2 regions of the Paenibacillus sp. FSL H7-689 genome follow, and region 1 is predicted to be linked to the other one. Evidence: riboswitches for the same ligand, from Rfam matches in the RefSeq annotation. Region 1 holds a riboswitch; the other holds the start of a gene.

Region 1 (16,111 bases):
AAGTAGCGGTGATCGGGGCGGGTCTTGTCGGTTCGAGTTGTGCGTATTCCATGATTAATCAATCGATATGCAGGGAAATTATGATGGTGGACCGGACGTATGACCGTGCTGTAGCACAGGCACTGGATTTTTCCCATTGTATGGACTTCACACATAACCGCACCAAGGTATATGCAGGCACGTACGCCGATTGTGGCAATATGGATGTGATTATCTTAACTGCCGGGGCGAATCCCAAGCCAGGACAAACACGGCTGGATATTCTGGAGGAAGCAGAGTCGATTGCCAAAGACATCGTGGTCCCGATCATGAACAGTGGATTTAACGGGATTTTTGTCGTCGCTGCTAATCCGGTTGACATAGTAACTTATATGGTATGGAAATTATCCGGCCTCCCGCGCGAACACGTCATCGGTACAGGCACGTCCATTGATTCTTCACGACTCAAAACACTGCTGTCTGAAGTCTTCTCCATCGATCCACGCAGTGTGCATGGTTATGCTCTCGGGGAGCATGGAGAATCACAGTTCGTGGCCTGGTCGCATGTGACCATCGGTGGCAAACCGATTATGCATATCATGGATCAGCACAAGGAGCGCTTCAAACATCTGGATCTGGAGGATATTGCACGCAAAACAAAGGATGCCGGCTGGGAAATCTTTACCCGTAAAGGTTCTACCCAATTCGGAATCGGCAATGCCCTCGCGCATATCACTCGTTCCATCCTCAATGACGAACACAAGATCATCGCCGTATCGGCTATTCTGGACGGAGAGTACGAGCAACATAACGTATGCGTCGGTGTTCCTGCAATCATCGGTGGCAATGGTATTCAAGAGATTATCGAATTGAATCTGGATGCAACGGAACGTGAGAAATTCAACAATTCCTGTGAAATCCTATCAGGTAACATCAATCGTCTGACATTGGTATAAGCCATTCGTATACAACTCCACTGTGTATGCTTCAGTTCAACTTCAAAAGTCTGCCAACACAAACATGCCAATAACATTCCATGTGAGGAGTCTTATTGGCATGTTTGTGTTTATTATTTTTCACAGCCAGATGAATCAATTTCATAATTGATTTGAGTAGTTGTTCAATTCGGTGCAAGCTGAGGTTCGTCCCTTGGCCCCCACTGTTGTAACACCCGCTTCAACTCACTCAGCATAACCGGTTTGCTAATAAAGTCACGCATACCAATCTCCAGACAAGCTTCCTTATCTTCACGTTTGGCATTGCTTGTAACTGCGATGATTGGAGGTATGCGATCCTGTGGAATTAGGCGGTGTAACAGGTCTGTCGCCTTCAGTCCATCCATCACAGGCATATGAATATCCATCAGGACAATATCATAAGCATTCTGAGAGATGGCATCAATTGCCTCCACACCATTAGTACATACATCTGCGTGGTATCCGAGCTTCTCCAGATATTCTCGCAAAATCTTCCGGTTCACCGGATGATCCTCCGCCACCAGAATACGCATGGCCACCTTATCACTTTGACGTGTGCGATCATGATGGAACTGACTTGCTGTCTGTTCTGCTGAAGCATCTACACTCGCCGCAGGAACAGCAAACCGGAAGGTTGAGCCTTCCCCTTCTATGCTCTCGACACTGATACTACCTCCCATGATCTCCACGAGTCGCTTGGAGATGACCAGTCCCAGTCCGGTACCACCATACTTCCGGTTAATCACCGGATGCAGTTGAGAGAAGGACTGAAACAACTGATCCAGCTTGTCAGCCGGGATGCCAATTCCCGTATCTTGCACCGCAAAATCAAGAACACTGTCTTCAGGCTTTCTACCCTTGATAATATCCACGGCAACCTCAATGCTTCCCTGATCTGTGAACTTGAGCGCATTGCCAACCAAGTTCACCAGAATCTGCCGGATACGTATGGCGTCACCGACCATGAACTCAGGAATGCTTGGATTGAGACGATATCTGATCTCCAGATGTTTCTCATCTGCAAGCGGTTTAAACAGTTCGGCAACCTGTTCCAACATCTTGCGTAATGCAAATGGTTCATAAGCCAGTGCCATTTTCCCCGATTCCAGCTTACTGAAGTCCAAAATATCATTAAGGATGTTCAGCAGAGCATCGCCGCTGTCTCGAATAATCTCGGCATATTCACGCTGTTCTTCCGATAAATCGGTACCGATCAACAATTCTGTCATCCCCACGATCCCGTTCATCGGTGTCCGGATCTCATGGCTAACCATCGACAGAAATTCCGACTTGGCCTGAGCTGCCAGCTCAGCTGTCTCTTTGGCACGTACAATTTCACGTTCGCCAGTCACATCATTAAATACAACCACCGCGCCCTGAATCTGTCCCTGTTCAATAATCGGCGTCACCTGATACTGCACCAGAAAGCTGCTGCCATCTTTACGCCAGAACACATCTTCCTTGATTGAACGTATCTGTCCATCCAACACGGTCATGTGGATCGGGCATTCTTCTTGTGGCAAATGACTTCCGTCTGCACGGGTGTGATGGATGATGGGATGTGAGTTTTTGCCAATGAATTCTTTCGCCTCATAACCGAACATCGAAGCTGCTGCTGGATTCATAAACATGGTGATTCCATCCGCATCCAAACCAAATATTCCTTCTGTAACCGTGTTGAGAATCAGCTCATGTTGCTTGCTGAGCTCCTGAATCCGTTCCGTGTATTCCTTGCGCTCGGTAATATCGGACACGATCCCATAGACGCCCACCATTTCCTTATCCACAATAATGGGCACATTCGTAACAGATACTTCAATCTTCCGACCACTTGAATTGACGACTCGGGTCTCATAATATTGCGGTTCGCCTTGCTTCACCATGTCAAAATAATGTTTGCCATGTTGCACTTCGCATTTATCCAGATTGGATAAAAAAGATTGGCCAATAAGCTTATTGCGCGGAATATCCAACATTTGCACCAGTTTGCTGTTCACTGCGCTGTATTTACCTTCCAGATTCAATGAATACACAGCTGCCGGGTTATGTTCGAACAACGATCTGTATCGCTGACGGCTTTCCCGAAGACGTCTTTCCGCATCCTTATGCTGGGTGATATCCCTGCTGATGCTTACAATCTGGACACTCTCGCCACGCTCTCCAGCCACAGGTTTCGCCAATGTCTCCATCCAGATATAATGTCCCTTCTTGTGCAACACACGCATCTTGCAGCCATTGCCGATCTTGGAAAGATCCATAGGGTCCGGATAATCTCCCGAATAACAATAATCCTTGAAGGACTTACCTATGACTTCCTCCGGCTTATAACCCAGTAAGGTGTACACGGAAGGGGAAACGTATAACAACTCGCCATCCGTAGCACAAGTTGTAATCAGATCTTGTGCATGGTCAGCCAGCACCTGATATTTCTCCTGTGCCTCCTTAAGTTCACGTTGCACTTCCAGGATATTGGTAACATCTTTGGCAATGCCATAGATTCCTACAACTTCTTTTCCCTCCGTTATAGGCACATACGTTATCTCTGCCTGTTTCAGGGAACCATCTTTATGATAAAAAGTTATGGAATTACTGACTGAACGTCCAGCCAGTACCTCTTTAATATATTCTTTGCGTGAATCTTCACTGTCCGGAGGACAGAGTTGAGTCCGTTTCAAACGAATCAAGCCATCCAGTGTATACCCTGACATCCGCTCAACCGAGGGATTAGCATCAATATAGTTTCCATGGATGTCCATCACATAAATGGCATCCGGGTGGTTAAAAAACAATGATTGGTAAGAACTTCCCTCAGAAATAATGCGCTTCAGGGTTTCCGTTTTATTAATATCCAAGGCTTACCCCTCTTTTCTCAGCCAATATCTTCATCTAACAGCAGGGATTAATTATCCCTTACAGAAATGGGCCTACCCTCGAATAACCATGTAAGCCTGCCTAGAAACAGCTTTTTTTATTTTACCAGATTCTCGTCTCATTTTGCTTGCAATCTATGATTCAATTCACATGATGTGTGAGGTAATACTTGGATTTTTAATATTACTCAGGAGACGTCTTCAAGGAAAGACAAGTTATACAAGGATCAATGTAAGCCTCTAATAAGCTTGAAATTCAATTCCAAGTCAGCCGATTCTGACGAATGGCTAAACGATTTTCTAAAGAACTCAGGACATCTTATTTGGCGTACATATGCCCTTTTTAAATTTTAAGGAACATCAGACACGTTAATCCCCATAATCTCCTGTCATAAACACTGCAAACGGTTGTTTCATTGGATATAACATGTCTCAGGTTCCTTAGAGCTCTGAGATCACTTCAAATCCCTGATTAAGACTCCTCAGATTCGTTAGCGAGCTGACTATTCATGATGGGTGGGTCAGACATTAGAAAAAATCCTCCTGAAGCCTACATACAATAGAGCTTGCATGTTTTGCTTAAAGAGGATTTGGATCTACGATAACCAAGGGTGTAACAGATTATTCAGATTTCTTTTTTTGCAAAATACATCATGCCGATTCCAATGAAAATAACAGCACTGCCTCCAACAACCGCCAGCATTGTGACCAGTGGAACATTGTAGGCTCCGAAACCTGCACCGTCCACGGGTGTCATCAGAATCATTGGTTGTGCCCATGGATAATACGGCCCAAATGTCGCCGAGTTTACAATGAGAATATTCGGTATGGTCAGTGCAAAATTCAGTGCGAGCGGTGCGGCAAAGCTGCTCCACACCAATGAAACGAACATCTGCAGGGCAGCCAAGGGTACACAGGCCAGCAATCCAAGCAGCAGTTTGCCTACCAAGAATCCCCAAGGTACTGGCATCGTAATACCGTGAAACATGCCTGCCAGCAGAATGGACATCAGCAATAATGCTTGCGTACCCGCCAGAAGCATGAGTACAATCGTCAGTTTACCTGCATATACACCTGAACGTGTGAGCGGCAAAACCAGCATCTGCTTCCACCCTCCACCTGCATGTTCAAAACGGCAGACAAAGGACGTAAACACACCAGTCAGCATCGGTAACAATAACAATCCGTGCAGGAAAACCATCGTGGTCATCAATACTTGCCAATTCCCCGATGGCGTGGACAACAGTCCGATGAGCAACGCAATGAGTGGACTCAGAAGAATCAGGAGCCATATGGGCGATTTGCTCATTTTCAATCGTTCAGCGGACAAGATTCGGAAGTACGTTGTCGCAAAGCTCATATCAGGCCACATCCTTCCGGCTAAAATGCACCATACCCAGCAACAGGATTAATAACCCTAGACCTGCCCCCATGCCTGCATACAGGTATGGATTAGGCCCATTCCAGGCCATCTGTGCCCATGCGAGCGGAAAGATTGGTGAGATACTGAGTGAGAACATACCCGTTATCGCGAGAACGATGCCCAGGGTGACGGGAAGCGCCTGATTTTTGTTAACCATCGTGAGCCACAACTCCAGTGACAACACCGGAAGTGCACCAGCCAAAGGCAATAGCCCCAGCTTGATCGCATGTGTCCAAGGTATTTCGCTGGCATGGAATCCGAGGATCAGACCCAGACCCACAATTCCTGCGGTTAGCAGCAGGCAGGAGATCACCAGCAGCACACAAGCAAGCAGGAACTTGGCTAAATACACGGCTGGTCTGGGAATGGGCATCGCGAGCAACTGTTTCCACGATCCCTGTTCATGCTCAACATTAGCGATCATGGAGCTGAGAATGGTTGCTCCCAGCATCAGAGACAAGGGCACAAAGACAACCACATTGCCGAGCAATCCGCCCCACAGGTTATCTGCATATTGCTCTTTCAGATAGTCCAACCGTAAGCCAAAATTAAGCGCCTGCATAGCTGTCAATCCAAGAGGGGCCAGAAAGACAAGAAACCAGATCCCTTTCCCCCGAATCTTGAGCCAGTCTGACGATAATGCACGCCCGGTCATATGGAAGCCCCCTCGCCAATGACCCGCATGAACAGATCTTCCAGCGACTGACGCTGTTCCTCTACACGATACACATCATGATCCTGTTCAATTAATCGGCGCACAAGCAGTGCCACTGAACTGTTATCCATATAAGGGAACGTTAATGCAGCACCTTGTTGATGACCAAATTGTCCCTGTTCTTTTGCCAGCTTCATAGCCTCTTCCGGCTCGGAAACCGTTAACCGGATAGAACTACCCGTCTGACTATGCAGACTTGCGATAGTATCCTGAAGCACCATCTTGCCTTCACGGATAATACCAACGCGACTTGCCATCTGTTCGACTTCACTCAGCAAGTGGCTGGAAACCAGAACGGTAATGCCGTGTTCCAGAGGCATGCGTTTGATCAGTTCCCGAATCTCCTGAATACCGGCAGGATCAAGCCCATTCGTTGGTTCGTCCAGAATCAGCAGCTCTGGTTCACCCAGCAAAGCGCTGGCAATACCCAGACGTTGCTTCATCCCAAGGGAATACCCCTTTACTGAACGTTTGGCATCCTTGGTCAGATCTACAATGGACAGCACTTCAGCAATTCTGGATTTTGGTACATTGATGATGCGGCGCAAAGTTTCCAGATTCTCTACTGCGTTCAGATGTCCGTAATAGGACGGGTATTCGACCAAGGAGCCCACACGGCGCAAAATATCCATGCGATCCTTGCGGATGTCCTTGTCGAAGACACGGATCACGCCTTTGGTTGGTTTAATCAAGCCGAGAAGCATGCGAATCGTTGTTGTTTTGCCGGCGCCGTTGGGACCGAGGAAGCCGTAGATATCTCCCTTTTTAATATGCAGATCAAGTTCACGGACCGCTGCACGGTCCCGGTATGTTTTCCATAAATTCGCTGTTTGAATAATATTTTCACTCACTGTATGATCACCTCGGAACTATCGTAACCTTCCAAGGTTAAAGCCAAAGTAGTCTCTAGTTTAAGTTTAGTTTAAAAAAGCTATTTCAGCTGTTTGTTGTTTCCCTGTTTCCCTTACCACTGTAGATATATGTCTGGACACCCGTATCGGAACTGTCTACCCGCTTGCGCAGACCCATCTCACGAATCAACAGGTCTACAATGGATAAGCCTAGACCTGTGCCTTTTGTGTCGGAATTCGGTTGCATTCCCGGACCCCGATCCTGAATAACGATGGCCGTCTCACCCTGAATCTCCTGAGTAGATATACCAATATATTTCCCGTTGGCGGCATGACGGATCACGTTTTGGAACAAATTATCAAGAATACGGCGCATGCCCTGTTCATCCATATGCCAAATCAACGGTTCCTCTGGCAGGTCAATATCAATATCGAATTGCTCTTTCTCCCAGACCGGGTACCAGGCGGCCGCCGTTTCCCTGACGATCCGCAGTATATCTTTCTCTTCCAGCTTCAGTGTATATTTTCCACTCGTGAGCAAATTGTAGGATAACATGTTGTCAATGAGCCCGCCGAGGTCCTCCATCTTTGCTTCCATGCGATGTAATGAACGGTCACCTTGCTCACTCAGCTCTTCCTTGTGCAAGGCATGCATATGTCCACGAATCACCGTTAGCGGGGTACGCAGATCGTGGGAAAGCCCCGCAATGAGACGTTTGCGCAATTGTTCCTCCTCGCGTTCACGGTGACGGCTGTCGGACAGTTGATGCACCATCTGATTGAAGGCTTCTTCCAGTTGACCGATCTCGTCTGACTGGCGGATATCTACCGGAAGCGGGAGGCCTTCCTTGCCTGTGGTCATCATGGCTGTCTGCAAACGAATAAGTCGTTTGCGAATGCGTGCGAAGAAGAGGATCGACATCATGATGAAGCTCAGAAAGATGATGGTCATTACAATGCCGAGATACAAAAGTTCCAGCAGCCCGTTACTGTGATTCATTTGCAGAAGTGATCTCGGCACTTCAATGATCATGAAGCCCTGTCCTCTGTCCTTTTCACCCCCGCCAATATATGAAACTACGGTCAACGGATCGCGAAAGGAAGCTTCTTTCATGAATTGCACGGTATTGTTCGCATTCCATTCGGCTGGAATTCGGGTCTCTGCCGTTTGCCCGGAATCCAGTGACCATCTCAATGTCGTGTCTGTCCTGCCATCCGGCGACGTGGATTTCAGAAGCGTTACATCTTCACTACCGAGAATAAAGAGGGTCTCACCGCTCGCTTTCACACGATACATGGAAGATTTGGGATACGAGCCATGTAATTGCTCCAACCGGGCCTTAATCTCTTCATCCGAAGCACCATCCAGGTTCTCCGCTTCAAGCGACCAGAAATTACTGATCTGGGTAACGTCACCATAAGGTGCCGCTTGATTCATATTCGTGTTATTCACTACAACAACATATATGATGGACATGATCGGAAGAATGACGGGGACAAATAATACAGCCGCCAAGATCAGGATGATGTATCTGGACATCAAGGACCGCCCAAAGCGAAGCTTACGCCGCCCGGATTGCTTTTGCTCCATGCTTCGTTCTCCCTTCCGTTCTCCCTTCATGATCTTCCGTTCTCTGAACCACCGAATCATGGCTTCTTCACACGATATCCCACACCACGGACTGTCTGAATAACTACTGGATTGGCCGGATCAAGCTCCAGCTTTTCGCGCAGATGTCGAATATGTACCATTAAAGTTTTGTCCCCATCCAGATAGGGCTCGTTCCAGACGGCTTCATAGATCTGCTCTTTGGTTCGAATCATGCCCATATGTCGTAGCAGGTAGGCGAAGATGTGGAACTGTTTTCCCGATAAAATAATCTCATCTCCCGTCTCCTCATTGACGATCCGGTTGTCCTTCTCATAGATGGAGAGATGATCCAGCTTCAGGGCTGTATCCGATGAGACCGCTGTTCCTGCCTTACGCAGTTGTACTTCAATCCGGGCAGCCAGTTCATCGGGGTGAAATGGTTTGGTCACATAGTCATCGGCAAAATCAAGACCGTGCAACTTATCGTCAATGGACGTTCTGGCCGAGAGCATGACAATGGGCACGGCGGGATGTTCTTTTTTCAGTCGCTGGCCCACCGTAAATCCATCCAGCCCAGGCAGCATGACATCAAGAATAATGAGTGAACAACCGACAGCAGCCTCCGCTGCACCTTCACCACTGCCGAGCCATACCACCTCATAACCGCGCTCCTCCAGATCGGCTCTGACCCAAGTCGCAATTTCCGTATCATCTTCAATATATAACAGTTTGGTTTTCATCCGAATATTCGTTTCCTTTCTGCCCCCATTGGGTTAATGATATATCTGAGCATCATCATGTAAAAGCTGTCTATAACATATGAATTCATGTCTTATTGAAACAATGTTCAAGCCTTTACGTTACCACACATGCTAATTATAGCTTATCCATTAACGTGGGGAATGTCATATTAATCAAGTCTACCAAGTACATACAAGTTCTACACCTGACGGGAGGAATTTCATTATGCTGCTGGAAGCCATCTATCATCAACCGAAACGAAACTGGGCCTATGCCTATGACCAAGATACAATCCATCTGCGCCTGCGTGCCAAAAAGAATGATCTGACCGAGGTACATGCCCTGACCGGGGATAAATATGCGTGGGATGCAACCAAAGCGCTGGTTCCCTTAACCAAGTTTACCTCTGACTCCATGTTCGATTATTACGAGGGTGAGGTGAAACCTCCCTACCACCGACTGAAGTACTCTTTTCTGCTCAAAAACGGAGACGAACAGATCTGGATGACCGAGACGGACTTCCAGGAAAAAGAACCAGACGACCCGGGCCGTATGTTCCAGTTCCCTTATATTCATGCCGGAGCTGTATTCACACCCCCTGCATGGGTTAAGGACGCGGTGTTTTATCAGATTTTCCCTGAACGATTCGCCAACGGCAACCCGGATATTAGTCCGGAAAAGGTAGAGCCGTGGGGTGGTGAGCCGACACCTTTCAATTTCTTCGGCGGTGACCTTCAGGGCGTGATCGACCATCTGGATTACATCAGCGATCTTGGCATTAATGCGATCTACTTCACACCCATCTTTGAAGCCACTACCAATCATAAATATGATACAGAAGACTACCTGCGGGTAGACCGGCACTTTGGTGACGCAGATACCGTGAAACGACTGGTGGAGCTGTGCCACGCACGTGGAATTCGCGTACTTCTGGATGCTGTGTTCAACCATTCCGGGAAGACATTTGCGCCGTTTGTAGATGTGCAGAAGAACGGAGAACAATCCAAATACAAGGACTGGTTCCATGTACACGAATACCCGCTGGACGTGAAGGACGGCATTCCAACGTATGAGACCTTCGGATTCGAAGCGCATATGCCAAAGCTGAATACGGAGAATTCCGAGGTTAAGGCTTATCTGCTGGAGGTTGCCGAGTACTGGATTAAGGAAGTGGGCGCGGACGGATGGCGGCTGGATGTGGCAGACGAAGTGGATGATGCATTCTGGCGTGATTTCCGCCGTGTAGTCAAAGCGGCTAATCCGGATGCCTATATTCTGGGCGAAGTATGGAACGAGTCTTCTTCCTGGCTGCAAGGCGACCAGTTCGACGCGTCCATGAACTATCCGTTTACCGATGCCGTGAATGCTTTCTTTGTGAAAAATACGATGCACGCCGAACAGTTCGCAAACTCCATCGGGCGACAGTTATCCCGTTATCCGCTTCAGGCCAGCGAAGTGGCGTTTAACTTGCTGGACAGCCACGATACCCCGCGGCTGCTCACGCTGTGTGAAGGCGACCAGCGCAAGATGAAGCTGGCTGCGTTATTCCAGTTCAGTTATATGGGCGCGCCGTGCATCTATTACGGAGACGAGATTGGCATGGACGGCGAACATGATCCGGGTTGCCGTAAATGCATGGAATGGGATGAAGCGAAGCAAGACCGAGAGCTGTTTAACTTTTATCAGAAACTAATCTCCCTGCGTCATGCGCATCCTGCCCTGCGTGCAGAAGGCACCGTTCGTTTCTTACAGGCTCGTCCCGATGGCAGCCAACTGGTATTTGAGCGACAAAATGAGGAGGAACGCATTCTGGTTCTGTTCAATCGATCAGAAGAGACAGCTATTGTCGAGCTTGAGGCCGGTGACGAGGAATGGACCGAGTTATTCGGCGGAAACCATCGCACCGCCAAGGAAGATGGCGTACTCGCCATTGAACTGCCCGCGTATGGATATGCTGTACTGAGTACTAGTCTCACATAAACACCAAGCTATATTTGCTTTTATACAAGACCGGACATGGGTCCACTTCATCGGAATATAAAAAACCAAATAGGCGCTCACAGACCTGTTCCGGATCTGATGAGTGCCTATTTGATTTTGACGTAATTCATTATGACCATGGATTACTCTGGCTGAACCAGCTGTTCCTTGAGCAACTGGATGGTGGCCTCATATTGTACAAGCCCCACTTGCAGACACAGACGCTGTGCAGGCGAAATACGTTCGCCGAATTCTTCCATCTGGCGCTGAAGTTCAGCGTATAACATTTCCTTTCGCTTCAACTGGCTGGATATCCAACCCGTTACGGTATCTTCATCCGCCAACTCTCCGAAATACAACCGCATCAGAAAATCAGAACGAAATACCTCAGCTTCCAAAGGACTCATTAAATAGGCGTGAAATTGCGCTGCTCCTTCAGGGGTCAATGAATACACGTTCTTATCAGGTTTCCCTTCCTGCTTAACCGATTCCTTAGTCAGCAATCCTGACTTTTCCATCTTCGCAAGTGTAGGATATATGGTGCCAAAGCTGGCATCAAAGAAAAATGAAAAATATTGTTCAAAGTACTGCTTGATCTCGTATCCGGAACTTGGCTGATTGTGCAGTATTCCGAGGATGACATGCTGCGTGTTCATCGGTGTACCGCTCCTTTCCATTCCCCTTAACGTATCACAATCAGTACCCCTTGTTCAATGTTCAGATGACGAAACGGTTGCTTTCAGAGCAACAGGCACAGCAGCAGTCTGGTCCTCCTTATGAGCTTCAGAACGTACCGGGCCGGAGCGTCTGATCCAGATGCTAAGGGCACCCAGAGTCAACGTTGCTCCCCCTATTACTGCAAGGAACAATACATCCCTGCCAATCCCGTTGCCCCCAAGCACAAGGTTCGTCATGCCTTCTACCGCATAGGTCGCCGGCAGATAATGACCGATCCCTTGGTAGAACTCAGACATTACATCGCGTGGAATCGTTGAGCCCGAGGACAACATCAGCAGAGGCAACAGCGCACTGTTTAACCAAGCCCCAGCATTGCCAAGCAACAACAAGCTCAACTGAGCCATGAGTATAAAAGATATGGTGACCAGCAACTGGAAAAGCCATAACATGAACCAACCATCTGCTGACGATACCCCCATAACGTGCATCATCCCCGACCCAACGAGCGAGACAATAAATGCAGCACCAACATTAACGATGTTGCGCGCCCAGAAACGCTCCCATTTCCCTGCCCTGTTACTCAGTTCACCAGATACTTTCTGCAGATTCATGCCAAGCAACATCGCTCCAGTAAACGTAGCCGTTACAATCAACATCGGTACCATGGAAAAAGAAAAATTATCAACAGGATTCAGTCGCTCCACTTCTGCCTCCACGCGTGAAGACAACCCAAGCGCCAGCGCATCGGACTGATCAGCAGTCATACCGGACTGATTCAGCACTCCGCGAATGCCATTCTCTTGTACTTCACGGTTCAACGTCGCTGTAACTTGTGCGGCTACGTTCTGCATCACACTTTTCACGGTAGCCACGTTTGATTCGTTCATCACATACTTCACTGTCATCAGTTTTGACAAGTCTTCTGCCTGTTGCATGAAACCTGATGGAATCTCAATAATCATGTACACATTCCGATCCGTTAACATCTGTCGTGCTTCTTGCATCGATTCAGATGGTTTGATCTCGAAATTCAGACCTGCCGCCAAAGACTTAGCCACTGGTTCAGCCGCTACCCCATCTTCATTCACGATGGTGACAGCCAATTGAGTCATTCTTTCGTTAACCTGGTCGTATCCGCTAAGCCAGATGATGTTAAAAAAAACCTGAAACAGCACAGCCGTAATTAAACCTACAATGGTGGCTCCGTTTTTCAAAAACAGTAGACTCGTCTGGAAAATACCTTTCATTCTATCCATCTCCTTTAGTTTTGTTTCGCTCTTTTATATATCTTATTGATATATGACAGTTGTTAATATATCTAATCGATATATAGATCGTCAATGTTTTTTTGTTTTTCTTCGTTGGAAAAAGACAAAAAAAGCCGATACATCTCTTCACCAGGAAGATTTGTACCGGCTTTTCATATCAATCCGATTTATGCCTTAGTTTCTACGTCATTTTCAGCAGGGGACTCAGCCTCAGGCTCGGCACGCTTTGCCTTTGGTTTAGCCAACTTCTGCATCATTTTGCGGCCGGTAGGTGTCTGGGCCAGTCCACCTTGGGCTGTCTCCCGGTGACGGCTCGGCATCGCACTGCCTACTTCCAGCATGACATCGATGACTTCGTCTGACGGAATGGCACTACGCACTCCGGCCAGGGCCATGTCAGCCGCAGCCAGCGCCGTAACTGCACCCAGTCCATTACGGACGATGCACGGGATTTCAACAAGGCCTGCGACCGGATCGCAGATAAGGCCCAGTGTATTTTTTAACGCCAAACCAACGGCATGAACGACCTGTTCCGGTGTACCTCCACGCAGTTCAACCATGGCACCCGCAGCCATGCCGATAGCGGAACCCACTTCCGCCTGACAGCCACCCTCGGCTCCGGAGATAAATGAATTGTTCGCGATAACATAACCAATCGCTCCCGCACAGAACAACCCGTTCACCAAATGTTCGTCCGTCCAGCCAAATCGCTCCTGTGAGCTAATAAAAACACCGGGGATGATGCCGCAGGAACCAGCTGTTGGTGTTGCCACGATCCGACCCATGGAGGCATTCACTTCAGATACACACAGGGCATACGCCATGGCAAGTGCGGAAGCATCTCCCGAGCAAGTCTCGCCCTTGCGAATGTACTCAGCCATTTTTTTGCCGTCTCCACCTGTTAATCCACTGCGTGATGTCGTATCTTCCGTTAGCCCTTTTCGTACCGCTTCCTTCATCACCTGATAATATTCAGACATCTGCTTCACAACATCCGCTTCCGGTGTATTGGTCTCCTGAACCTGCTCCTCGATCATCAGCTGAGCAATGGTTTTGGATTCTGCTGTACAGATCGTATTCAGCTCGTGCAAATGTTTAAACCGCATCCGAATCAACTCCTCTCTTCAAATCGATAACACGAATGTCCAGCACATGGTCCAGCTCTTTTAGACGCTTGAGCATATCAGGATTAGGCACACCATCCATTTCCATCGCGGTAAGTGCTTCGCCATCACGGGCTTTCCGGTCCACCTGCATATACCCGATGTTAACCCCGGATGAACTGATCGTGGACGTTACCGATGCAAGCACCCCTGCTTTGTCCGCATGTCGCAGAACGAGTGTTGGAAACTCACCACTAATCTGAACACGAAAATCATTCATCGAATGCACGGATACGCTTCCACCACCAATGGATGCACCGATTAAGGAGCAGGCACGTTCTCCATGCCACAACTCAATTTTGACCGTATTTGGATGAGGAGCAGGCAGGCCACTTGTATAAAACTCAACCTCCATGCCCGCTTCCTCTGCGTATTGCTCTGCATCCGGGATACGCGGATCGTCTGTGACATAATCCAGCAGACCGCCGATCAGTGCCAGATCTGTTCCGTGCCCCTGATACGTATCTGCAAATGAACCGTACAGGGTCAGCCGGGCACGATCTGGCGTACATCCTAGCCACTGACGAGCAATTCTTCCTAACCTTGCCGCACCAGCTGTATGTGAACTTGAAGGCCCCGTCATCGACGGACCAATAATTGAGAAAACATCTTTAAATCGCACCTTGTAACCCTCCATTATTAATCATGATTCATATTTGTAAAATGTATTCGTCATTTCGATCCCGGAGTTCCATCCACAATGTCCCTTATTTTGGATATGATGACATCAAAAAAGGACAGAAGAAGGCCCCAGGCCCTCTCTCTGTCCTCGATACCTGAGAGTTTCACGATCAGCAGTGTCTCACGACAAGGTGCATTGCCTGCGATTACAGACAAGTTCACCGGTCTGACTGATCATATACCCCTTGGGTGGCGCAATTCGCGCACTCTCCAGAGTTGCGTCCAACGATGGTACATTTACCTGAGAGATTAACCACTGCGCCGGGTGCGCAGCAGCTTGCTCCTTCGGTGCCTGAACACTAGCCATATTGCTCGGCTAACTCAGGTCTCTCCCGCTCGTTATCATCCGCTGTATTATCTTAATTCGATTCGAATTGGTATATTTCTAAATTTTTTATCAAGTATACCCATAGAGTAATGTACAATATCATATATGTCAACAAAAGTAACGTGTAATTATCATAAGTTCGATGTCTATTTTAACTGAAACGAATAGCATTCACATTTCTCACTTCCGCTGAGGCACTCGTGACGTTGCTAGTTGTCGTAAATTGGATACTTATCGTGTATGCATTAGTCGTTGTAGTCGGGGATGTATCCACGTAAGTGTTGGAGGAAAGAAACCTCAACGTTCCCGAAGCATTACCGGTTCGTGAGAGCTGCAATTGATTAATTAACACTCCGTTACGTCTCAGATTAATGTTATACGCAATACTCCAGTTAGACCCTACAACTATTGCTACTTGTGTACTATTATCGATTTTCACGCGTTGACCTGCTACTACAGGTACATTAAGTGTCTGAATCGTCGTTTCAGCTACTAATGAAAGACCCAACGCCGTGGTCTGGCTATCAGCAAACAAGGAAGAATCCGCAGGGGCAGAAGCTGCTGTCGATCCAGTAGCTCCTGTAGCCCCAGTGACTCCGGTCGCTCCCGTTGCTCCCGTTACACCAGCCGTCCCGGTTGTTCCCGTCGCACCTGTCGCACCTGTAGCCCCAGTGACTCCGGTCGTTCCCGTTGCTCCCGTTACTCCGGCTGTCCCGGTTGTTCCGGTTACGCCTGTCGCACCTGTAGCCCCAGTGACTCCGGTCGCTCCCGTTGCTCCCGTTACACCAGCCGTCCCGGTTGTTCCGGTTACGCCTGTTGCACCTGTAACCCCTGTGGCTCCGGTCGCTCCCGTTGCTCCCGTTACT
Region 2 (16,111 bases), on a different contig from region 1:
ACCGGTTTTTGATAATGTCCCTCCACAGCAGGTTTTTGTCACTGCGGGTAGCGGGCCGTGTTCGAGCCGCCGTTTCGGCTTTCATATTGTCTTCCTCCCCACATTGGAAACGATTACAAAATATCACTTCCTGAATTCATGTCTTCATTGTGGAGGATAAACGAATGACTGGCTATCGTCTCGTTTTAGCCTTTTTTTTTTCCTTATGTAGCAACGGTTTAGCTCATTTCCCTCACAGAGTTCAAAGGCGCAATGAACTGCTTTCAACCTCTATATTCCTGTCTTAACTTCATGGAGAAAAGTGGTCTTCTTCCTTCATCCAAATATAAAAAAGCCTGCCTGCCATGGCGGGCAGAGCAGGTTTGTTTTATCGCTGCTGCTCCCGGTACTTGCCGGGGGTGGTTCCTGTGATTTTGCGAAATGTACGGATAAATGCGGTTGGGTTGGTATAGTTTAATTTCTCGGCAATCTCCGATATTTTAAGATTTGTTGTTTGCAGCCATGTCTTTGCTTTTTCCATACGATACTCTGCGAGATATTCCGTAAAATTGACTCCTGCTTCCTTCTTGAATACCCGACTTAGGTAAACAGGGTGAAAATTAAGCTCAGCGGCACAGGCTTCCAGCGATAATTCACGATCATAACGTTCCTCAATCAAACGAATCATACGTCTCGCAATATTCATGTATTGGGACTCTTCCTGCTCTCGCCAGAAACGGATGACGGGCAAGAACAGCCGCTTGCGGAACCAATTGGTCATTTCGTCCAATGTGGACAACTTCAGCAAATGTGACATCGATGCTTTTTCACCCAGTACTTCAGCTACATCCCCGCCCTGCTCCTGCACAAGCTGATATACACGAGACAATAACTGAACCATAATGACGGGGTATTCACTGAAATGAAGCTTTTTGTCTGCAAGCAGCCCCAAATATTGCTTAAAGTAGGCGTCCGTCTTCTCCTCATCTCCTTGCTTGAGCGCAGACGCAAGCTGATCCTCGATCATACGTAACTGGGTATACAACGCGGCCTCCATCTGACCACGTGGCTGAATATCCTCGTAATGCAAAATAATACGGCTGCCCAGACTGACCCGGCCCTGCAGAGCCTCTCGGCTCTCTTGAACCGCTCTTGGCGTATCTCCGATACAAGCGTAAGAACGACTGATGCCAATACTTACGGGCAGATTCAGGTAGGTCACGACACGTTCGCGAATCCAGTCTGCCTGAGTATGCATCCATTCCTTCAGTTTCACCTCATCCGTGAGTTCGGAGGCAAGAACGGTGACCTGAGCATCATCCAGCATGACCGGAGTGAACCGAACTGCCGAAGGGAGTAGCTCACCTACCATATTATTGACAGCAAACAGCAGCAGATCGCGATCCTGTTCCTCATATCGGGTCCCTTCCAAGGTATCGATCTGGAGCATGAGTACACCAAGACTCGCCCACCCTGTCGGGAAATCGTACAATTCTCCCTGATATCTGAAATCTTCTTCCGAGATTTTACCTGTCAGCAGTTTGGTCATAAAAAACTCCTGGAGGTGCACGTGCTGCCCCTTCATCTGCTCACGCATCGTTTTCTCCGAACTGAACAAGGTTGACAATTGCTCCTCAATATAGATAAATTCATCCTGACGACGTCCTGACGGAGCAACTGGGGAATCCAACCCCTTCGTAAATTGCAGCAGTCTTGAGATCGGGGAGTACATCCGCCGACTGCCGTATATGGCGAACAATCCCGTTACACATAACATGACCAGTGTAGCGATACCGGTAACCAATGCAATTTTCTGTGACTGGGCCGTAATCTGTCCAAGAGATACAACGGACACGTATAACCAGCCATTGAGCGGAGATTGCCTATAGCTAACCGCCACTTGATTACCTTCCACCTCCGCACTGAAGAAACCCTCTGGCTGGCCCGTCGTTTGCACCATTTCCTGAATTTCCTTATTCAGCCCGTCATATTTCCCGCCTTGCTGCATATCGTTCAGAAAATACTTCTGCTCCCGATCCAGAACGTACATATCTCCAGAATTCGTATTTCGGCTCAAGTATGTACTCAGTTCCGTATCGGCGATATCAATTACAAGAAATCCCTTTGGTTTCACATTGGTTGGTATCATCGGGATTTTGAATACCATACTGACCACATTATCCGATGATATAAGAGCAGGTGCCTGTTCGGGTGTTAGTTCACCCATACCTGCTGACACAGGTACACTTTCTTTGGCTGAATTGGCATTCTGAGTGACCCAGAACAGGCTGTTCGTATAACTTAGGTAGGAGCCAATTCGGTCTCGAATGCTGAAATCATCCAATTTGCCAAAAGAACGCATCGAAACGACCCAATCTTCATCCAGATTAACCAGATAGGCTTGGTCAATGTTCGTAACCGCTTGCAAGTTGTTAAAACCGGAGGTCAGATCACGAATCTCCTGAAACTCGCTGCTGTCTAGTGGTTTCTTCATCGCTTGTAGTACCAAGGGCGAATTAACATACTGGATGGAGGATAATTGCAGGCTGCGCAGAACTTGTTCCACCCTCATTTGGGTCTGATGCAATATCTGAAGATTGCTCTCACGCACTTTCTGTTCAATGTCACGTGATGCAATCGTATACGAGACCGAACCAATAACAATGACCGGAAGGGCTCCGAGGATCAGGGTAAAACAGAGCAAACGCAGTAAATACTTCGGCAAGAAGAGCATCCTCCTTTATACGTATGTTTATTAAAATAAATCGCTTTCATTGGATTATTTTACTATTGTTATTTTAAAACCCATTCTTATTCAAGTCCACTCATTTATTCTAAAGGTTGACTTCAAACCAATTTCCAGTTTATATTGGTTGCATATTCCTCAATCAAAGGAGAGATTTTTAATGTCGGTGAATGTTCTTAACTAACCAAGTTTCATATTCAGGAGTTTGGCCTTTCATTGCGCTTGTGCCCATATGGCATACGTGTATTTCATGATGCGCCAGATCCCTGTACTTAGTTAAGAACAGCGGATATCATAAATCGCCTCCGGGATTGTCATTGTCCGGGTCTATTTCCGCGCTGAGTTCAGCGCGGATTTTTTAATATAGACCTGTAGTGGACTTTGCTTTCCCATACGTTTAGGGCGGAGAATGACGTTTGTTCATTCTCCGCCCTTTTTGCGTTTTCCAGGAATATGTTTCAGCGCGTCAACTGAAATCCCAATTCAAATTCAAGGAGAGATTACGCATGAATGAGAACACATTAAACAGTTTGGGCTATCCACAAATTCAAAAAAATGTTGCAGACTGCGCCCTGTCTTATCTGGGCAAACGTTATGCGAGAGAACTAAAACCGATGGTAGATGCTCACCTGATCGAGATTCTCCTGGAAGAAACAGCAGAAGCTGCTGCATTGATTCGCTTCGGGGCCAGTATCCCCCTCCCTTCACTCGACGGAATGGAAACCATTATGGATCTGCTTGGCACCGGTTATCTATTCAGTGAACGCGACTTCAGTCATCTCGCTCAGTTCCTGCGGAGCTGTGCACAACTTATGAAATACATGGAGGGCAAATCCGGGGCCGCTCCCACTGTCAGTCGTTATGCAGCATCCATGATTCTAATCGAACCTTTGCTGAGTGAGATTGAGCGCTGCATCCATAGTGGACGCATTCAGGATCAGGCGAGCAAGGAACTGATTCGTATTCGTAAAAAAATAACGGTGAATGCGGAACGCATGAAACGAAAACTTGATTCTCTGGTGAGTAAACATCGCTCCATTATGCAGGAACATGTCATCAGCCAACGGGGAGGAAGAACGGTGCTGCCCATTAAGAAAGAGTTTCGCAAACAGGTGAAAGGCAGTGTGCTGGATGAATCGGGGAGCGGGCAAACCGTGTATATTGAACCCGTTGAATTAGTAAGTCTGCAGATGGAATTGGCTGCTCTACAAGCCGAGGAGTCCCGAGAGGAGATGAGAATTCTCGGTGATTTAACCTCCCTGGCCGAATCGTATAACCGTGAAATCGCTCTGAACACCGAAACGGTAGGTGTATTGGACTTCCTGTTTGCCAAAGCCAAATATGCGGCCACCATGGATGGGCGTACCGTTCGAGTCAATACACAAGGCCAAATCAGCCTTCAACGTGCACGTCATCCGTTCATGGGTTCTTCCATGGTTCCCCTTGATTTTGCCATCGGCAGAACATACTCGTCGCTCATTATTACGGGCCCGAATACCGGTGGTAAAACGGTCGCGCTCAAAACACTTGGTTTGTTAACCCTGATGATGCAATCCGGTTTGCTTATTCCGGTAGAGGAAGGTGGCGAGATGGCTGTTTATAACGAGGTAGCGGTTGATATTGGTGACGGGCAGAGTTTGGAACAAGCACTCAGTACATTCTCTGCACATATTCGCAATATGATTGGCATACTGGAACAGGCCAATACGTCGACTCTGGTGCTCATTGATGAGATGGCTTCCGGCACAGATCCCGGTGAAGGTGTTGGACTGTCCATCGCCATGCTGGAGGAACTTCACAGCCGCGGAGCAACCGTTGTGGCGACAACACATTTTGGTGAAATCAAACATTTTGCAGCTGCCACGCCAGGATTCGAAAATGCCCGTATGGAATTTGACACCGTTTCTCTCCAGCCGCTGTATCGATTGCGTATCGGAGAAGCTGGTGAAAGTTACGCCTATTCCATCGCATTGAAGCTAGGCATGCCACAGCGAATTATCGAGCGATCCAAGTCCCTGTCAGATCAAAGTATTTCAAGAGATCGTACATTCGTGTTCACGTCACCTCCTTTGGAAACTCCGGCCCTGACGCCTGATCGTTCCGTTGCAGAATCAGTCAGCCCAGCAGAGTTATCCAGGAAGAACCAGTCGAAACAGTCAAAGGATTCAATCGGTCTCCACAAAAAAACAACACCCAGAGAGTCAGATACCCCTGCTCCTGCCAAAAATTTTCGCAAAGGGGATCGGGTGTATGCGGCCTATCTCAATCAGTCGGGCATCGTCTGTGATGTGGAGGATAGCCGTGGAAATATCGGGGTCATGCTGCGGGGACGCAAAGTCAAAATCCATAAGAAACGCCTGACCCTGCATATATCTGCCAATGAGCTTTATCCAGCTGACGATTATGACTTGGACATTGTGCTAGAAACAAAGGAAAATCGAAAGAAACGTAAATTGATGGGACGCAAACATGTGGAAGGCCTCCAAATCGAATTACCTCCTGAAGAATAGCCGATGGGAGAAACAGATGTGGTGAACTGGAAGTCATATATACACAGTGAAATCCATAATCACCGGCGTATTTCTGTTATACTGGGACCAGTATGTTTAACTTCAGCTCGTAGCTATTCACAGGGAGGGAAGAACCCAATGTCTGCAGAACAAGACAACCAAGAGCGCAGCAATATCGATGTTCTTGTCTGCCCATTATGCGGGGAAGCTAATCGCTGTTCCTATGCCGCAGGACATCCACATTCGGAATGCTGGTGTAACCGGGCTACTTTCCCCGAAGGTGTATTCGACCGCATTCCCGCAGAGCAGCGCCGAAAATCGTGCATATGTCAACGCTGTTTGGACGACTATGCCGATAAACGCCAACCAAAAGAAGAGCCACACAGTTAACACTGTATGGCTCTTCTTCATTATGTCTCATCTATACTATTAGCTGGCTAACACTACTCTTACATTTGGTTATACTGGGCAACAGCCTGTTCAAGCACCGGATGATGCTCATCCATGGACGTATAATGGTGGAGCGCAGCTGTAATCCCCTTCTGGCGGATCATGTTCTGTAGTTCAACTGCTTCCGGATCATCGGAGACATCGAACTTGCAGGCTGCTGCCATGCCCATAGCCAGATAAGTTGTTTCGCTTCCATCCGCATAGGCCTGAAGGGCCGGACGAACCAGACGATCATTTGGAGACAACTTGCGCAGCGGGGAACGACCAACACGAGTAACCTCATCGGTAAGATACGGGTTGACAAACCGTCCCAATATTTTGACAATATACTGCTCATGTTCTTCCGGGTTGAATGCAAAACGCTTCACTAGAACTTTTCCAGTTTCCTGCAAAGCACCGTATACAATCGATTTCACCTTCTCGTCGGCAATAGCCTTCTGAATCGTGTCATACCCGTGCACATTACCGATATATGCTGCAACGCAGTGTCCTGTATTAACCGTGAACAGCTTCCGTTCGATATACGGCTCCAGATCATCGACATATACAATGCCTTCAACCGGTTTGAATGCAGGAGCCATCTGGGAACGATCCACCACCCACTCGTAAAAAGGCTCCACCTGTACATGCAACGGATCTTCATGATGCTGAATAGGCACAATTCGGTCTACGGCCGAGTCTGGAAAATAGACATACTGATCTGCAAGAGAACGTACCTCTTCATTAAGCAGAGCATATACATGCTCTTTCAATTGCCTACTGGCTCCAATGGCGTTCTCGCAAGCGATAATGTGAAGCGGGTTTTGTGCCGGACCCGAATTCAACCTTTTCTCAAGTCCCTTTGCAATACCTGGTGCAATATGTTTCAGCACGCCTACGCCCACCGCCGTTGTAATCAGATCAGCTTCCACCACGGTTTGGGCAACCGTCTCCAGCTGGGTTCCATTGATTGCATTTACACCTGTGACGGTCTCCTGATCCTTGCTCTCGTTGGCCAGTTCCACCGTATACTGCCCCCGTTGCTGGAGAGCTGTTACCAAGGTCTGATTCACGTCAGAGAAAATCACCTCATACCCTGCACGGGAGAGAATCAATCCGATAAACCCACGTCCTATGTTACCTGCGCCAAAGTGTAAGGCCTTCATAGCTCCATTTCACTTTCCAGAATAGCAATAACTTCTTCGGCTGTTTTCGCCAGACGCAGGGCCTCCATATTCTCATCCTCAGCACAGATCACCGCGATGCTAGTCAAGATCTCCATATGTTCCCCGCCTTGAGCCGCGATACCAATGACCATATAGGCTTTTTCTTCGCCAAAATCAACACCCTGTGGATACTGAATGACAGAGATACCTGTCGATAAAATGAAAGCTTTGGATTCCTTTGTACCGTGCGGAATAGCCAGACCGTTCCCTACATAGGTCGAGACAATCTCTTCACGTTCAATCATCTTCTCAATGTAATCAGCGGTAATATGTCCCGCATCCTTTAGAATCTGTCCTGCCATACGAATCGCTTCGTATTTGTCCTGAGCCGTCGCATTCATGATGACTTTATCTGTTGTTAACATACTCATAATGGTTGACCTCCAATTTCGGTTTTACTGCGATAAAATCCAACAAGTTCCTGGGACAGGTAATGAATGAGTTCATCCCTGATACCCTTTTCCAGCAATGTAATCATTTCCTCCTGTAATAACAGTGCGCTGATCTCACTGAGAACCTCCAGGCTTTCCTTGGATAATTCTCTGGGACCGAGCATCAAGAGGACATGGGTAACTCCTGCCGGATCATCCGGCGTACGAAGGAGTGGCTCAGTGAGCTGAAACAAGCTAATGGACGGCCTGTAGATCCCCTCACTGCGTGTATGAAACAGCGCAAGTCTTGTGCCGGGAATCTTCTGACTCCCCACTGCCTCACGTGCCTCCAACCGTTTTGCGATCTCCCCCGGTTCCTTCAACACACCAGATCCATGGAGTACGTTGCACATCGCATATACGGTTTTATAGAAACCGATATCTTGGTTATCCAACGGATACACCTGAAACTTGCCAATAATTCGGACGATTTCAACTAAAATAGCTTCCATTCCATCCGGGTCCGAGTAACGACTTGTCGTCTGAACCTCGGCTTCACGGGGTTTATTATGCTGTCGTTGTAATGTTGTTGTTCGGATAAAATGACGCAGACGTTCGCTCTCTTCTGCCGTAAGCAGTGGACTCACTTTGTAATACTGATGCTCATCCATCGGCAGATCAACAGTGGATAACACCAGATCATATTGATCTGTAGGCATCCGGGCAGCTTCATACCAGGACACGCTATCCATGATCCGAATCTCGGGAATCTCCTTGGACAGTCGGCTGGAGAGCATACGTGATGAGCCGATTCCGCTTGTACACACGATGATCGCCCTGATCTCCCGTTTCAATGCACGTAACCTCTCGATGGAAGCCCCAAAATGCATGACCAGGAAACCAATTTCTTCATCCGGAACGTCTGTACCTGGCCAAGCTTGATGCACGGATTGTTTGACCTCTTCGAAGAGGGAATCATAATCCTTGCGAATCTGCTGCAGTAGCGGGTTACGAATCATCTGTTGTCCTTCAATTCGCTCCATGACAGGTTGCATATGACCAAGCAGACCTTCACGAAGCAAACGATCCTCATGAAAGGCGTAATGCGTTCTCGCCTGCATCTGATCAATCAGTGAATGTACCCTGTCCAGTAAAATCAAATCGTCTATTGGCAACAGCCGCGAAGAATGAATCCGCTGCTCTGTCTCAACTAATAGTCTGTGAAAATAAGCTTGCTCATCTTGGGAGAATGTCAGCCCCAGCTGGGTCGATAACACACCACACAAGCGGGAAGCCATATAAGGTGGAACCTTCATCTCATCCTGCTCTGCGACTTCATCTCCATTGTTCTCCAGGGGAGGTATACGGCCAATGCCAGAGCCTTTACGAATACGTACAACCGCTACGGATAATTGAATCAGCAACTTCATGTATTGGCGTTCCGGGATGTTCTCCAGCCATTCGATGTCTGGTTGCCATAATGCATTTTCGACCGTAAGCACATCACCGTGTCCAATCATATCCAACAATTTTTGGTTTACGATGGAGCCTCCCTGTTCTGGCTGTCTTCCGAACAGGTCGGACTCATCCAGAAATTCCAGAGCAAGTGCAGCTATGGCTGTGCGATGAATCGTCTCACTTCCGTTAATCTTGACGCCATATCCTCGTCTGCGAACCAGCTTTAGTCCCGCCTGACGAATTCGTGACTCCAGATCGTCCAGATCAGTGGTTACGGTGGATACGGTCACTTTCAGATCCGAAGCCAAGGCGAGTAACTTTACAGGCTCCGGTTCATCCAGCAGGATGCAAAGCATGAAGAGCTTACGCTCTTCTGGCGTAAACTCTACATATTCTTTACCCTCTAGTTGCTGGCGCAATACAGCCAGATCATCGGAACCGGCATCGATTCGGATACCGGTTCCTGATTTTTTTTCCAGCTTCATACCCAAAGGTTCAAGCCATTGTTCAATCATTTGCAGCTCCCGGTGAACCGTTCGGGTACTGACCTTTACTTCAACGGCGATTTCGCCGGCTGTTACTTCATGTGGATGCTCTAGCAAGAACTCCACGATTTCACGTTGTCTTTTGGTAATACTCATATCTCAGCCTCCGGCTCAGGGAAAACAAATGCGTGCAATTACTTTAGACGTTCAACGAGCGCATCGTATTCCGGGCTTTTTAGGAAGTTGTCGATGGATATATGTTCTGCATTCGGTGCAACGGAGCGGGCACGATCGGTCAATACTTGTTGTGTGATCACCACGTCTGCATCCGGCGGGATATCACTGATAGCCGTATTGGTCACCGTAACGTCAATCCCCTCTGCCTTCATCTTCTTGCGTAGAATGGAAGCACCCATGGCACTTGACCCCATGCCTGCATCACAGGAGAAGACAATTTTCTTCACGTCTGTTTTGACTGTAGAAGAAGCCATATCTGCGGCTCTGTCTGCTTCACGTTGATTAGCCGTAATACCAGCGTTTGGCACGGTTCCTTGACTCTTCATGTCTTTCATCCGACTGGATGCGGACTCCAGATCTTCGTCCTTTTGTTTACCCGTTTTCAGCAACACTGCTGCAACCAGGAAAGAAACGACGGCTGCTACAAGCACCCCTGCGAACATCGGCAGGTATCCACCTTTTGGTGTTAAGAAGAAATACGCGATAATACTACCCGGTGATGGTGCTGAAACAAGTCCTGCTCCGGTGAGCATGAATGTTAATGTACCTGCGACGCCACCCGCAATTGCGGCAAGAATCAGAATCGGTCTCATCAGAATGTAAGGGAAGTAGATCTCATGAATGCCCCCGAAGAAATGAATGATTACGGCACCCGGTGCAGAAGATTTGGCCATTCCGCGTCCGAAGAAACAGTAAGCAAGTAAGATACCAAGTCCCGGACCCGGGTTTGATTCAAGCATGTATAATACGGATTTCCCTAATTCTCTCGCTTGATCTGTTGCAATTGGTGTAAGAATCCCGTGGTTGATTGCATTGTTCAGGAACAATACTTTACCTGGTTCAATGATTAGGTTGACCAGCGGCAGCAAACCAAGATTCATTAAGCCCTGTACACCGGCAGATAATACTTTGCTAATCGCTTCTACAGCAGGCCCGATGCCCAGTAGCGCAAAAATCCCCAAGATCCCGCCAATAATACCAGCTGAGAAGTTGTTAACCAGCATTTCAAATCCGGCTTTAACTTTACCTTCAATGGATTTATCGAACTTTTTAATGATCCATGCTGCCAGTGGTCCGGCAATCATGGCACCTAGGAACATCGGGATATCACTACCCACGATGACCCCGATGGTCATAATGGCACCCACGACACCACCACGCTGACCATGCACCATCGTACCTCCGGTGTAACCAATTAACAGTGGCAGCAAATATTTGATCATCGGATCAACTAGCTGTGCAAGCGTCTCGTTAGGGAACCAGCCTGTTGGAATGAACAGAGCCGTAATTAATCCCCAGGCGATGAACGCTCCCATATTTGGCATGACCATACCACTCAGGAATCGGCCAAAACGCTGAACACCAACCCGTAGCCCACCTTTGGAATTGGACGATTGGTCCAAATTACTCATTGTATTATCCTCCTTGGATCAAGTGATTATGATTTATGAAAGGGGTATCATTTCTCCCCTGCTGTAATCCTAAGCGAGAATGCTCTCCTGTTCAATGAAATGAAAGCGTACTTTCGTCATGAACAATGATGACAACATTAGGTTATGTAATCGTTTTAATGGATGCATAATGGCTGAACCTATTGGTACACAAGGATTTTCTTGCCTATGACTTTTGTCATTTCCAGAATCATTTTCCAACCTATAGCTTGGTCCAATCAGGTGATTTACATCCACAATCTGCTTCAATCCACATTCAAAACCATTCTTGGAAAGCACAAAAAACCTGTGCAAGCATCCGGCTCACACAGGTCGAAACAATATGAAGCTCATATCATTTAATTATAAAATATATGTTAATAAGTACAAGTTCGTTGATACTATTCTTCCGTATGTTTCCGATACGCGTCTGCATTCATCAATGTAGACAATGCTGCTGTCAGATCTCCCTCAACACGGATCTCAATCATCCAGCCTTCCTCGTAAGGAGAGCTGTTCACAAGTTCAGGGAAGTCCTGCAACGAATCATTCACTGCAATAATTGAACCTGTGACGGGAGAGAACAAGTCCGAAACCGTTTTGACCGATTCGATCGTTCCAATGCTGTCCTCTGCTTTTACATTGGTTTCAAGGTCAGGCAATTCCACAAACACAATGTCACCCAGCTGATGCTGCGCGAACTCGGTAATGCCAATACGTACAGTATCCTCCCCTACGGTTTGCACCCATTCGTGCTCTTCACTGTACAGGAAATCACTTTTCAATTCGCTCATCGATATCCGCCTCGCTTTTCATTAATGAGTACATGCGTTCTTTGACCTTAACCTTTTTCCCAGAACATAGCGTATGATATTTATGAATCAAATGTCAAGATACCTCACAATTTATTTGCTGAACACCTCTAAATCCTGTAACCGGATTACACTCTTTCTTCATATACTGGTGAATATTAGAATAGTAAGCGTAGTCTTTTTAAATACACGAACAATAAAATAAAAAATAAATTAAATATTCGGTTTTAAATTATTATCAATGATATCGTTCTTGACATCAGTAGTGGATTCACGTTTTAATGAGAGGAGTAAATGTGTTTATTGGACTATGTTATACCCGCGGATGAATGTAAAGGGAGAGATTACCCGTGACACCCGATTCGGGATGTACATGAGGTAACGCCGAAGGAGTAAACCACCGATAAGCGGGGGTGAATCTCTCAGGCAAAAGGACTTTTACGGGACGCAACTCTGGAGAGCATCTATTCGCCCTGTGCGGGCGTTATGATCACCCAAGGGGAAACCTGCTGCACAACGTAGCGGGGTAACTCTCAGGTACAAGGGACAGAGCCTTAGAATACAGCGTGCTACTTGGCATGCCGATTCTTTGGCCTGTCCTTTTCCTTTTTCCCAAAAAACGAAAAACAGGATGTAGAATGGCGCTGCCATAGCTGCCTTACCATACTTATATGATGAAAATATCTAGCTGAAAATTTAAAAATACTCTGGTTCATTGATCCACGATTGTATATCCGGCCGGCTGACGGCCCATGACGAGGTGATTTGATGTCTGATTTGCTTAGAACACCACTCTTCCCACTATATCAGCAATATGAAGGCGTACGGTGCATTGATTTTGGAGGCTGGGAGCTTCCGGTACAATTTAGCGGAATCCAGAAAGAACATGAAGCGGTACGCGAGCGCGCGGGACTGTTCGATGTATCCCATATGGGCGAATTCACGGTACAGGGTGAGCAGGCTGAAGTTTTTTTGCAACAAATGATGACCAATGACGTGACCACGCTAGTTCCCGGTCAAGCCCAGTACACCCTGATGTGTTATCCAGATGGCGGTGTGGTGGATGATCTGCTCGTGTATAAGCTGGAAGATCAGCATTATATGCTTGTGGTTAACGCCTCCAACATCGACAAGGATTGGGCGTGGCTGCAAGAGCACTTGATCCCCGGCGTAAGTATGACCAACGATTCGGAGCAAACGGCGCTGCTCGCCTTGCAAGGTCCACTGGCTGTAGATATTATCGGGAAAGTTACAGATACGGATGTAAGCTCGATTGAACCGTTTCGTTTTGTGCAGGATGCTGAAGTATGTGGAGTAAAATTACTGTTGTCCCGTACCGGATATACCGGTGAAGATGGCTTTGAACTATATGTTCCTGCGGACCAGGCTGCTGTGGTCTGGAATGGATTAATGCAAGCCGGTGAAGGTCACGGACTTGTACCGACAGGCCTCGGTGCTCGGGATACACTGCGCTTTGAAGCAAAGCTCCCTCTGTATGGACAGGAATTGTCGGCAACTATCTCTCCGCTTGAAGCTGGCGTTGGCATGTTTGTGAAGCTGAATGCCGGACCTTTTATCGGACACGAAGCCTTGTTACAGCAAAAAACTGACGGGCCCGCCCGCAAACTGGTCGGCATCGAAGTGTTGGAGCGCGGTATTCCCCGCCCCCACTATCCGATTTACGCCGAAGGCGTACAGATTGGTGAAGTGACAACAGGCACGCAATCACCTACATTGAAGCGTAATCTGGGGCTTGCCCTCATCGACAGCAAATACGCTGCGCTGGGAACCCCGCTTGAGATTGAGATCCGCGGCAAGAAACTAAAAGCCGAGGTCGTGAAGACCCCTTTTCATAAACGGACACGTACGTCGAAGACACCTACTCAAGGAGCTGATCAAGCATGAGCAAGCACCGTTACATTCCCATGACTGAACAAGATCAGAGCGCCATGCTCGCAACCATCGGTGTGGATACGCTGGAAGATCTGTTTCAGGACATTCCAAAAGAGATTCGTTATCAGGGCGAGCTACCTGTATCCTCCAAACTCGATGAATATGCGCTGACACGTCACATGTCCAAACAAGCCGGCGCCAACGCCAATTTCGAAACACACGCCAGCTTCCTCGGCGCAGGCATATACGATCATCATGTTCCTTCCGTCATCAATCATGTCATTTCCCGTTCCGAGTTCTACACTGCCTACACACCTTATCAGCCTGAGATCAGCCAAGGTGAACTACAGGCCATTTTCGAATTTCAATCCTACATCTGTGAATTAACCGGTATGGCTGTAGCCAATGCCAGTATGTATGACGGTGCAACAGCTTTTGCGGAAGCCGGTAATCTGGCCGCAGCGGCAACTCGTCGCAAACAGCTCATCGTATCCCGTACCGTTCATCCGGAAGCCCGTCAGGTATTGCAGGCATATGCGCACGGACTCCGTCTGGAGATTGTTGAGATTGGTTATAAGGATGGCGTCACTGACTGGGATGCCCTGCAAACCGCCATATCAGACGATACCGCTGCTGTCATGATCCAGAGTCCGAACTTCTTTGGTGCCGTGGAAAATGTGAAGCAGGCTGCCGACCTCGTGCATGCGCACAAGGGCCTGCTTGTTGTAAGTGCAAACCCGCTATCGCTGGGTCTGCTGGAAGCCCCAGGCAAGCTGGGTGCCGACATCGTTGTAGGTGATGCGCAACCCCTTGGCATCGCCGCTTCACTCGGCGGCCCGACATGCGGATATTTCGCCGTATCCCAGCCTCATATGCGCCGAATTCCTGGCCGAATTGTAGGCCAAACAACCGATCGCAATGGCAAGCGTGGTTTTGTACTGACATTGCAAGCACGTGAACAGCACATCCGACGCGAAAAGGCGACATCCAACATCTGTTCCAACCAGGCTTTGCTTGCACTCAGCGCATCTGTGTATATGTCCATCATGGGTAAACAGGGTATGATCGATGTCTCGGATCTGAATTTGCAAAAGAGTCATTACACCCTCAATACATTAACTGCGATTCCTAGAGTTAGCCTTACTTTTAATGCACCAACATTTAATGAGTTTGTTATTAAGCTTCCTGAAGGAACCAACGTGGATACTCTTCAGTTGAAACTGCTGGATGCAGGCTTTATTGGTGGTTACGAACTCGGACGTGATTACCCGGAGCTTGCCGGACATATGCTGATTGCTGTTACCGAACGGCGCACTAAGGAAGAGATTGACGAATTCGCACGAGCATTGGAGGGATCGCTGTGACTCAAGAAACGACAACGACAACATCGTTACAAGGACAATCGGAAACAGGTACCTCAGTCTCCACTTCGGTTCAACCTGAGACGAATACAACATTTAGTGCACAGACCTTAACTCCTGCTCCGGAACAATCATTGATTTTTGAACTCAGCAGTCCTGGGCGTGTCGCTTATTCCTTACCAGAATGTGACGTTCCTCGTCAGGCTGCCGATACGTTGATTCCCCGGGAAATGCTCCGTTCGGAAGCAGCAGCACTGCCGGAAGTGTTTGAGGTAGATGTTATTCGACACTATACCGCGCTGTCCCGCCGCAACTTCGGCGTAGATAACGGATTCTATCCACTGGGCTCTTGTACGATGAAATACAATCCAAAGATTAATGAGGATGTTGCCCGTTACAACGGTTTTGCCAAAATCCATCCGTACCAGCATGAATCCAGCATTCAAGGTGCACTTGAACTGTTATATACGTTGCAAAACGACCTTGCAGGTCTGACAGGTATGGACGCTGTGACCTTGCAACCAGCAGCTGGTGCCCATGGAGAATGGACTGGACTTATGATGATTCGTGCCTACCACGAAGGTCGTGGCGAACAACGTACCAAAGTCATCGTGCCCGATTCTTCGCATGGTACCAACCCGGCAAGTGCAACCGTTGCAGGATTTGAAACTGTGACGATTCCATCCCGCGCAGACGGACTGGTCGATCTGGACGCACTCCGTGCAGCAGTCGGTTCGGATACGGCAGCATTGATGCTGACAAACCCGAATACACTTGGTTTGTTCGAGAAAGACATTCAGGAGATTGCATCCATCGTACATCAGGCTGGTGGCTTGTTGTACTACGATGGAGCCAACTCCAATGCCATTATGGGCATTACCCGTCCGGGTGATATGGGCTTTGACGTGGTGCATCTGAACTTGCACAAAACGATGAGTACACCTCATGGCGGTGGTGGACCAGGTTCCGGACCAGTTGGTGTGAAGAATCGCCTGGTTCCGTTCCTACCTAAGCCCATGGTTATCAAAAATGATGACGGTATGTATGCATTCGATCGTGAAGGCGATCAATCCATTGGTCGGGTGAAAGCCTACTACGGCAACTTCGGTATTCTGGTACGTGCCTATGCCTACATTCGCACCTATGGACCGGAAGGGTTACGCCGAGTCTCTGA

The links. Region 1 has a riboswitch for glycine ahead of sdaAB (L-serine ammonia-lyase, iron-sulfur-dependent subunit beta). Riboswitches for the same ligand answer to the same signal wherever they lie in the genome.
Region 2: another riboswitch for glycine. It lies ahead of gcvT (glycine cleavage system aminomethyltransferase GcvT); the one in region 1 lies ahead of sdaAB (L-serine ammonia-lyase, iron-sulfur-dependent subunit beta).

Annotation. Positions count from the first base shown of each region.
Region 1 covers NZ_ASPU01000010.1:103,423-119,533, forward strand. The annotation lists gene C170_RS06405 (L-lactate dehydrogenase) at 1-935, shown strand, start outside; gene C170_RS06410 (PAS domain S-box protein) at 1,100-3,808, opposite strand; gene C170_RS06415 (ABC transporter permease) at 4,452-5,186, opposite strand; gene C170_RS06420 (ABC transporter permease) at 5,188-5,904, opposite strand; gene C170_RS06425 (ABC transporter ATP-binding protein) at 5,901-6,815, opposite strand; gene C170_RS06430 (HAMP domain-containing sensor histidine kinase) at 6,901-8,406, opposite strand; gene C170_RS06435 (response regulator transcription factor) at 8,463-9,146, opposite strand; gene C170_RS06440 (alpha-glycosidase) at 9,373-11,127, shown strand; gene C170_RS06445 (helix-turn-helix transcriptional regulator) at 11,271-11,783, opposite strand; gene C170_RS06450 (YhgE/Pip domain-containing protein) at 11,838-13,052, opposite strand; gene sdaAA (L-serine ammonia-lyase, iron-sulfur-dependent, subunit alpha) at 13,241-14,179, opposite strand; gene sdaAB (L-serine ammonia-lyase, iron-sulfur-dependent subunit beta) at 14,169-14,858, opposite strand; glycine riboswitch at 14,998-15,133, opposite strand; glycine riboswitch at 15,138-15,262, opposite strand; partial or broken gene C170_RS29975 (collagen-like triple helix repeat-containing protein) at 15,397-16,111, opposite strand, start outside.
Region 2 covers NZ_ASPU01000066.1:91,207-107,317, reverse strand. The annotation lists gene C170_RS28675 (ABC transporter permease) at 1-85, opposite strand, end outside; gene C170_RS28670 (AraC family transcriptional regulator) at 368-2,704, opposite strand; gene C170_RS28665 (endonuclease MutS2) at 3,232-5,235, shown strand; gene C170_RS28660 (cysteine-rich CWC family protein) at 5,374-5,625, shown strand; gene C170_RS28655 (mannitol-1-phosphate 5-dehydrogenase) at 5,685-6,830, opposite strand; gene C170_RS28650 (PTS sugar transporter subunit IIA) at 6,827-7,261, opposite strand; gene C170_RS28645 (BglG family transcription antiterminator) at 7,258-9,360, opposite strand; gene C170_RS28640 (PTS mannitol transporter subunit IICB) at 9,399-10,853, opposite strand; gene gcvH (glycine cleavage system protein GcvH) at 11,273-11,665, opposite strand; glycine riboswitch at 12,009-12,131, shown strand; glycine riboswitch at 12,135-12,235, shown strand; gene gcvT (glycine cleavage system aminomethyltransferase GcvT) at 12,452-13,588, shown strand; gene gcvPA (aminomethyl-transferring glycine dehydrogenase subunit GcvPA) at 13,585-14,940, shown strand; gene gcvPB (aminomethyl-transferring glycine dehydrogenase subunit GcvPB) at 15,072-16,111, shown strand, end outside.